Regions from separate parts of the Streptomyces sp. NPDC051677 genome, predicted to be linked through region 2. Evidence: riboswitches for the same ligand, from Rfam matches in the RefSeq annotation. Region 2 holds a riboswitch; each other region holds the start of a gene.
The links. Region 2 has a riboswitch for thiamine pyrophosphate ahead of thiC (phosphomethylpyrimidine synthase ThiC). Riboswitches for the same ligand answer to the same signal wherever they lie in the genome.
Positions count from the first base shown of each region.

Region 1 (2,260 bases), on a different contig from region 2:
GGCTACTTCAGTACGAGCGAGGTCCATGACTTGACCCACTGGTCGCGGCGGTCGGCGATCTTCGCCGGGTCCATGGTCTCGGGGTCCTTCGCGGCGGGACCGTACTGCGTGAACTCGGCGGGCACGGCCGCGCCCTTCACCACCGGGTACACGAACATGTTGAGCGGCATGTCCTCCTGGAACTTCTTGCTGATCAGGAAGTCGATGAACGCCTTGCCGCCCTTGTCGTTGGCCGCGTTGTCCAGCAGCCCCGCGAACTCGACCTGGCGGAAGCAGGTGCCGGTCGCGACCCCGGTGGGAGCGGTGGAGGGCTTCGGATCGGCGAAGATCACCTCGGCGGGCGGCGAGGAGGCGTACGACACGACGAGCGGCCGGTCCGCCCCCGCCTTCCTGCCGCCGGCCGAACCGGAGAACTCCTCGTTGTAGGCCTGCTCCCAGCCGTCGACGACCTTCACGCCGTTCGCCTTGAGCTTCTTCCAGTAGCCCTCCCAGCCTCCCCCACTCTCGGCTTCGCTCGAGCGGGAGGTGCCCCCATCTCCGTACTGCGCGGCCGTCCCGAGCAGGAAGCCGAGGCCGGGCGAGGAGGTGGAGGCGTTCTCGGTGACGAGGAGGTTCTTGTAGGCGGGCTTCACCAGGTCGTCGAAGGAGGCGGGCGGGGTCAGCTTGTGGTCGGCGAAGTACTTCTTGTCGTAGTTGACGCAGATGTCGCCGTAGTCGACGGGCGTGACCCGGTGCTTGCCGGCGTCCAGCTGGAACCGGGCGTCGACCTGCGCCAGCCCCTTCGCCTCGTACGACTGGAAGAGCCCGTTGTCGAGGGCGCGCGACAGGAGCGTGTTGTCGACGCCGAAGAAGACGTCGCCCTGCGGGTTGTCCTTGGTGAGGATGGCCTTGTTGACGGCCTGGCCGGCGTCGCCGTCCTTGAGGACCTTCACCTTGTACCCGGACTGCTTCTCGAAGTCGGCGAGCACGCTCTTGGAGACGGCCCACGAGTCGTGGCTGACGAGGGTGACGGTCTTGGACTCCGTCGCTGCCTCGCCGCCGTCCGTCGACCCGCACGCGGACAGCGTGATCAGGCCGAGCCCGACGGCCACGGCCACGATGGTCTTGTTCTGCACTGGAATTCCTCCTGGGGTGACCAGGAAGAGACGCGGCCCCGCCCGGGTCCGCACGGGACGGACGCCGGGCAGGGCGCAACAGCTCGAGTGATGACCGAACTTCCTACCCAGAATGACCTGGGCGAGGTTCAGAGGGTCTGCGGGCCTGGATGCCGCACTCTCAGCGCTGTGGCGCTCCCCTGTCGGAATATGAAGATATGTGTACGGCCTAAAGACTACCGCTCGGTGGCCGCGAGCTGACCGCACGCCCCGTCGATCTCCTGACCACGGGTGTCCCGGACCGTCACGGGAACGCCGTGCGCGGCGATCGCCTCGACGAACGCCTTCTCGTCCTCGGGCCGGGAGGCCGTCCACTTCGAGCCCGGGGTCGGGTTGAGCGGGATGAGGTTGACGTGCACGGGCTTGCCGCGCAGCAGCCGCCCGAGCCGGTCACCGCGCCAGGCCTGGTCGTTGATGTCCCGGATCAGCGCGTACTCGATGGACAGCCGGCGCCCGGAGCGCTCGGTGTACTCGAACCCGGCGTCCAGCACCTCGCGCACCTTCCACCGCGTGTTCACGGGGACGAGGGTGTCGCGCAGCTCGTCGTCCGGCGCGTGCAGGGAGATCGCGAGCCGGCACTTGAAGCCCTCGTCGGCGAACCGGTGGATGGCCGGCACCAGCCCGACCGTCGACACGGTGATGCCCCGCTGCGAGAGCCCGAGCCCGTCCGGCGCCGGGTCGGTGAGCGCGCGGATGGCGCCGACGACCCGCTTGTAGTTGGCGAGCGGCTCCCCCATCCCCATGAAGACGATGTTGGACAGCCGGGCCGGCCCCCCGGGCACGTCCCCGTCCCGCAGCGCCCGCATCCCGTCGACGATCTGGTGCACGATCTCCGCGGTGGACAGATTCCGGTCGAGCCCCGCCTGCCCGGTGGCACAGAACGGGCAGTTCATCCCGCACCCTGCCTGCGAGCTGATGCACATGGTCACCCGGTCCGGGTACCGCATCAGCACCGACTCCACGAGCGTGCCGTCGAACAGCCGCCACAGGGTCTTGCGCGTGGTCCCCTGGTCCGTCGACAGATGCCGGACGACCGACATCAGGTCCGGCAGCAGCGCCTCACGCAGCTTCTCGCGCGCGCCGGCGGGGATGTCCGTCCACTCCGC
Region 1 is NZ_JBITCT010000020.1:36,851-39,110, reverse strand. Features, by position in the region: gene ACIBAF_RS23895 (thiamine ABC transporter substrate binding subunit) at 3-1,121, opposite strand; TPP riboswitch at 1,198-1,306, opposite strand; gene rlmN (23S rRNA (adenine(2503)-C(2))-methyltransferase RlmN) at 1,331-2,260, opposite strand, start outside.
Region 1: linked by a shared signal. The riboswitch ahead of ACIBAF_RS23895 (thiamine ABC transporter substrate binding subunit) and the one ahead of thiC (phosphomethylpyrimidine synthase ThiC) in region 2 are both predicted to bind thiamine pyrophosphate.

Region 2 (2,260 bases):
CAGCACCCACTCGCGGGTGGTGTGGATGTTGCGGCCGGTGGACAGGTCCATGACCGTGTCGGCTCCCCAGCGGGTCGCCCAGGTCATCTTCTCGACCTCCTCCTCGATGGAGGACGTCACCGCCGAGTTGCCGATGTTGGCGTTGACCTTCACCAGGAACCGCTTGCCGATGATCATCGGCTCGATCTCCGGGTGGTTGACGTTGGCCGGCAACACCGCGCGGCCCGCCGCGATCTCCTCGCGGACGACCTCCGGAGAAACGTTCTCCCTGATGGCCACGAACTCCATCTCGGGCGTGATCTCCCCTCGGCGCGCATACGCGAGCTGGGTGACCGCCGCACCGTCCCTACTGCGACGCGGCAGGCGCGGTCGTCCAGGGAAGACCGCGTCGAGGTTGCGCAGACCGCCGCGCGGCGACGTGTGCTTGACGCCGTCGTCCTCGGGACGGACGGGGCGGCCCGCGTACTCCTCGGTGTCCCCGCGGGCGATGATCCAGTTCTCGCGAAGCGGCAACAGGCCCCTGCGGACATCGGTGTCGGCGAGCGGATCGGTGTACGGGCCGGAGGTGTCGTACAGCGTGACCGACTGCCCGTTGGTGAGGTGCACCTGTCGGACCGGCACCCGCAGATCGGGGCGAGCGCCCTCGACATACCCCTTGTGCCAGCCGATGGACTTCCCGGCCTCCGTAGTGTTCGTGTCGACCGCGCTTTCGCCGGTCGCGTTCTGCGTGGAGGCAGGCGTGCGTGCGTCCTTGTTGGTCATGAGACCTACTCCCTACGCCGGCATTACCCGGTAACAGGTTCGGCGGTCGACGCAGCGGCTACCGCCTGCCGACGTTTCATGTGAAACATCACTCGATTCGAGAGACGTTCCACGTGAAACATCGCGAAGACGGAGGTCAGCGCCCTCTCAGCCCGGTGCTCCGAGCTCCCGCGTGTGCAAAGGTGCCTCCACGCTAGCGTCAATTCGGGCGCGGTGAACAGAGGGCCCCTGTCGTTCTTGCGATGATCGGTCGGTGACCACGACACACCAGCCCCCGTACCCGCCCCCCGAGCCGCCCCGCCGACCGGGCTCCGGAAACGGCCCCGGCAATGGCACCGGCCCTGGCGGCGCCTCCGGAGGCGGCCCCGGGAACGACCGCGATTTCAACAGCGGTCACGAGGGCGGCCGTGATCACGGGCAGAACCCCGATCACGGACCCGGATACGCCGGTGGATTGGGCGGGCTGGGCCGACTGGGGCGCGGTGGAACTCCCAGGGACCGGGGACAGGAGCCCGGCGGAGGGCCCGGGCACGGCAACCAGCAAGGACCCGGGAACAGGCGAGAGTACGGGTACGACCCTGGATACGGCCCCGGCACCGGTACCGGCCCCGGATACGGCGCTGGCCCCGGATACGGATACGGCGAAGGCCACGGCGAGCACGGTCATGGGCAGAGCCCTGGGCGTGGCCAGGGCGGCGACCTCAGGAACGGCCCCGGGGGCGGCTCCGGGCACAGCTCTGGGCACGGCTCTGGCGAGGGACCCGGCGACAGCCACGAACATGGCCCAGGCGGCGCTCATGGGCATGGGCATGGGCAACGTCACGATTCCGGCGACGGTCATGGACCGGAGTCCGGTGGTGGGCACGGCCCCGGTTCCGGGGGTGGACACGGGCATTCGCACAGCCACAGCCATGGCCCGGCGGCACCCGTCTCCAAGCACCTGCGCAAGGTCATCGCGGCCATCCTCATCCCGTTCGGCGCGGCCGTGCTGGTCGGGCTCGTGGTGCTGTGGCCCGGTGGCGCCCCGGAGCATAAGCGCACCGGGGTCGGCTTCGACCGGCAGACCCAGCAGGCCACGGTCACCAAGGTCGTGAGCGTGAGCTGCGCGTCGGTGAACGCCTCGAGCGAGACCCCGACCGGCGACACCTCCACGGCCGAGGGATCCTCCGCACAGCAGCAGGCGACCGGATCCTGCAAGAAGGCCACGATCCGTGTGGACACCGGCAAGGACAAGGGCCGGACGTTCACCGAGATCGTCCAGCCGGACCAGTCACGGCAGTTGGAACAGGGCGAGAAGGTCGTGGTCGCCTACGAGCCCTCCGCGCCGAAGGATCTGCAGTACTCGGTCACCGACGTGAACCGCCGTGTCCCGATGACCGTGCTCGCCCTCATCTTCGCGGTCGCCGTCGTGGTCGTCGGGCGGCTTCGGGGCGTCATGGCGCTGGTCTCACTGGCCATCAGCTTCCTGCTGCTGAACTTCTTCGTCCTGCCCGCGATC
Region 2 is NZ_JBITCT010000054.1:39,195-41,454, forward strand. Features, by position in the region: gene thiC (phosphomethylpyrimidine synthase ThiC) at 1-762, opposite strand, end outside; TPP riboswitch at 755-944, opposite strand; gene ACIBAF_RS41055 (YibE/F family protein) at 1,235-2,260, shown strand, end outside.

Region 3 (2,260 bases), on a different contig from region 2:
CGTCGGCGGGCAGCCGCGAGCCGTCGTCGAGGACGACCGCTCCGGGCTCGACGCGCTCCACGCGCGCGTGGGTGCGCAGCTCCGTGCCGCTGTCGGCGTACCAGGCGGCCATCGGGGCGGCCACCTCTGCGGGCAGCGCTCCGGCCAGCGGCCGGTCGGCGGCCTCCACGACGGTGACCGTGCAGCCGGCCTCGCGCGCGGCCGTGGCGAACTCCGCGCCGATCCAGCCGGCGCCGACGACCACGACGTCATGCTGCCGGGCGAGCACGGGCCGCAGCCGTTCGGCGTCGTCCAGGGTGCGCAGCAGGTGCACGCCGGGCACGCCCTCGGCGCCGGGCAGCCGGATCGGTTCGGCCCCGGTGGCGAGGACGAGGACGTCGTACGGGACGGGCCCGGCCTCGGTGTCCAGCTCGTGGTCGGCGGGGCGCAGGCCGAGGACCTCGCGGCCGAGGACCAGCTCGATGCCGAGGCCGTCGAAGTCGACGTCGAAGGCGGAGCCCTCGGACTTGCCGAGCAGGACGGCCTTGGACAGCGGGGGCCGGTCGTAGGGCTGGTGGGGTTCGGCGCCGATCAGCGTCACGGTGCCGTCGAAGCCCTGTTCGCGCAGGGCGACCGCGGTCTGCACGCCGGCCATGCCCGCGCCGACGACCACCACGCGCCGCCCGGCCGGGCTGCCTTCTTCCTGCCTCTGCTCACTCACCTGATCACCTTAGACAACTGACTATTCGTCAGTCAGCCGTCGTGTTCCGTGACCTGCTCCACAACGCTGGCGCCGCTGCCCGGCTGCGACTCCCACTCCCAGGTCTCCTCCAGGCGCACCCGCCCGTCCGGCAGCTCCACGACCGTCGACACGCAGTGCCCCGAGGACGTCGTCGCGTCCTGCTTGAGCTGGACGTACCGGAAGTCGAGCCGGTCTCCCTGCCGGGTACCCACCAGATGGCCGCGTACGACGTCGCCGCCCGCGTAGTCCGCCCAGATCACGCCGTCCTGCTCGCGGTAGGCGAAGCGGGTGCGGGTGCCGACCTGGCCCGGGGCCTGGTCGGCGACGGGGGCGAGGACGAGACCGTCGAGCGAACGGGGCACGGGCGGAGGCTCCCTTACTGAGACATACGGCATCGGGCTAGGGTGGCCAACCTAGAGCACTCGCGGGAGCCCGGACGCACCGGGCTGAGAGGGAGGCTGGCGGCCTCCGACCGTACGAACCTGATCCGGGTCATGCCGGCGAAGGGAGGGGCTGGACGCCCATGTCGTCTCCACGTACGTCAGACGTCCTCGTCATCGGGGGCGGGATCATCGGGCTGGTCACGGCCTGGCGGGCCGCGCAGCGCGGCCTCGCCACGGCGGTGGTCGACCCGGAGCCGGGCGGCGGGGCCGCCCAGGTGGCGGCCGGGATGCTGGCCGCCGTCACGGAACTGCACCACGGCGAGCAGACCCTGCTCGGCCTGAATCTCGCGTCGGCCCGCCGCTATCCCGACTTCGTGGCGGAGTTGACGGAGCTGACCGGCCACGACCTCGGCTACCGGCGCTGCGGCACCCTCGCGGTCGCGCTGGACGCCGACGACCGCGCCCATCTGCGCGAACTGCACGCCCTGCAACGCCAGTCGGGGCTGGAGTCGGAGTGGCTGTCGGGGCGCGAGTGCCGGCGTCTGGAGCCGATGCTCGCGCCGGGGGTGCGCGGCGGGCTGCGGGTGGACGGCGACCACCAGGTCGATCCGCGGCGGCTGGCCGCGGCGCTGGTGGCCGCGTGCGAGCGGGCGGGCGTGGTGTTCCACCGCGCGTGGGCCGAGCGGCTGTCCGTGGCAGGCGAGCGGGCCGCGGGGATCGTGACGCGGGAGGGTACGGCGCTGGGGGCGGGGCAGGTGGTCCTCGCCGGCGGCAGTCTGAGCGGGCGGCTGGCCGGGGTCCCGCAGGACGTGCTGCCGCCCGTGCGGCCGGTGAAGGGGCAGGTGCTGCGGCTGACCGTGCCGCAGCGGTACGCGCCGTTCCTGAGCCGGACCGTGCGGGCCGTGGTGCGCGGCAGCCAGGTCTATCTGGTGCCGCGGGAGAACGGCGAGCTGGTCGTGGGCGCGACCAGCGAGGAACTGGGCTGGGACACGACGGTGACGGCGGGGGGCGTGTACGAGCTGCTGCGCGACGCCCATGAACTGGTGCCGGGGATCACCGAACTGCCGCTGACGGAGACGCGCGCGGGGCTGCGCCCCGGGTCCCCGGACAACGCGCCGCTCCTCGGGCCGACCGGTCTTGAGGGGCTGCTGCTGGC
Region 3 is NZ_JBITCT010000001.1:171,321-173,580, forward strand. Features, by position in the region: gene ACIBAF_RS00775 (NAD(P)/FAD-dependent oxidoreductase) at 1-700, opposite strand, end outside; gene ACIBAF_RS00780 (hypothetical protein) at 733-1,083, opposite strand; TPP riboswitch at 1,136-1,247, shown strand; gene thiO (glycine oxidase ThiO) at 1,245-2,260, shown strand, end outside.
Region 3: linked by a shared signal. The riboswitch ahead of thiO (glycine oxidase ThiO) and the one ahead of thiC (phosphomethylpyrimidine synthase ThiC) in region 2 are both predicted to bind thiamine pyrophosphate.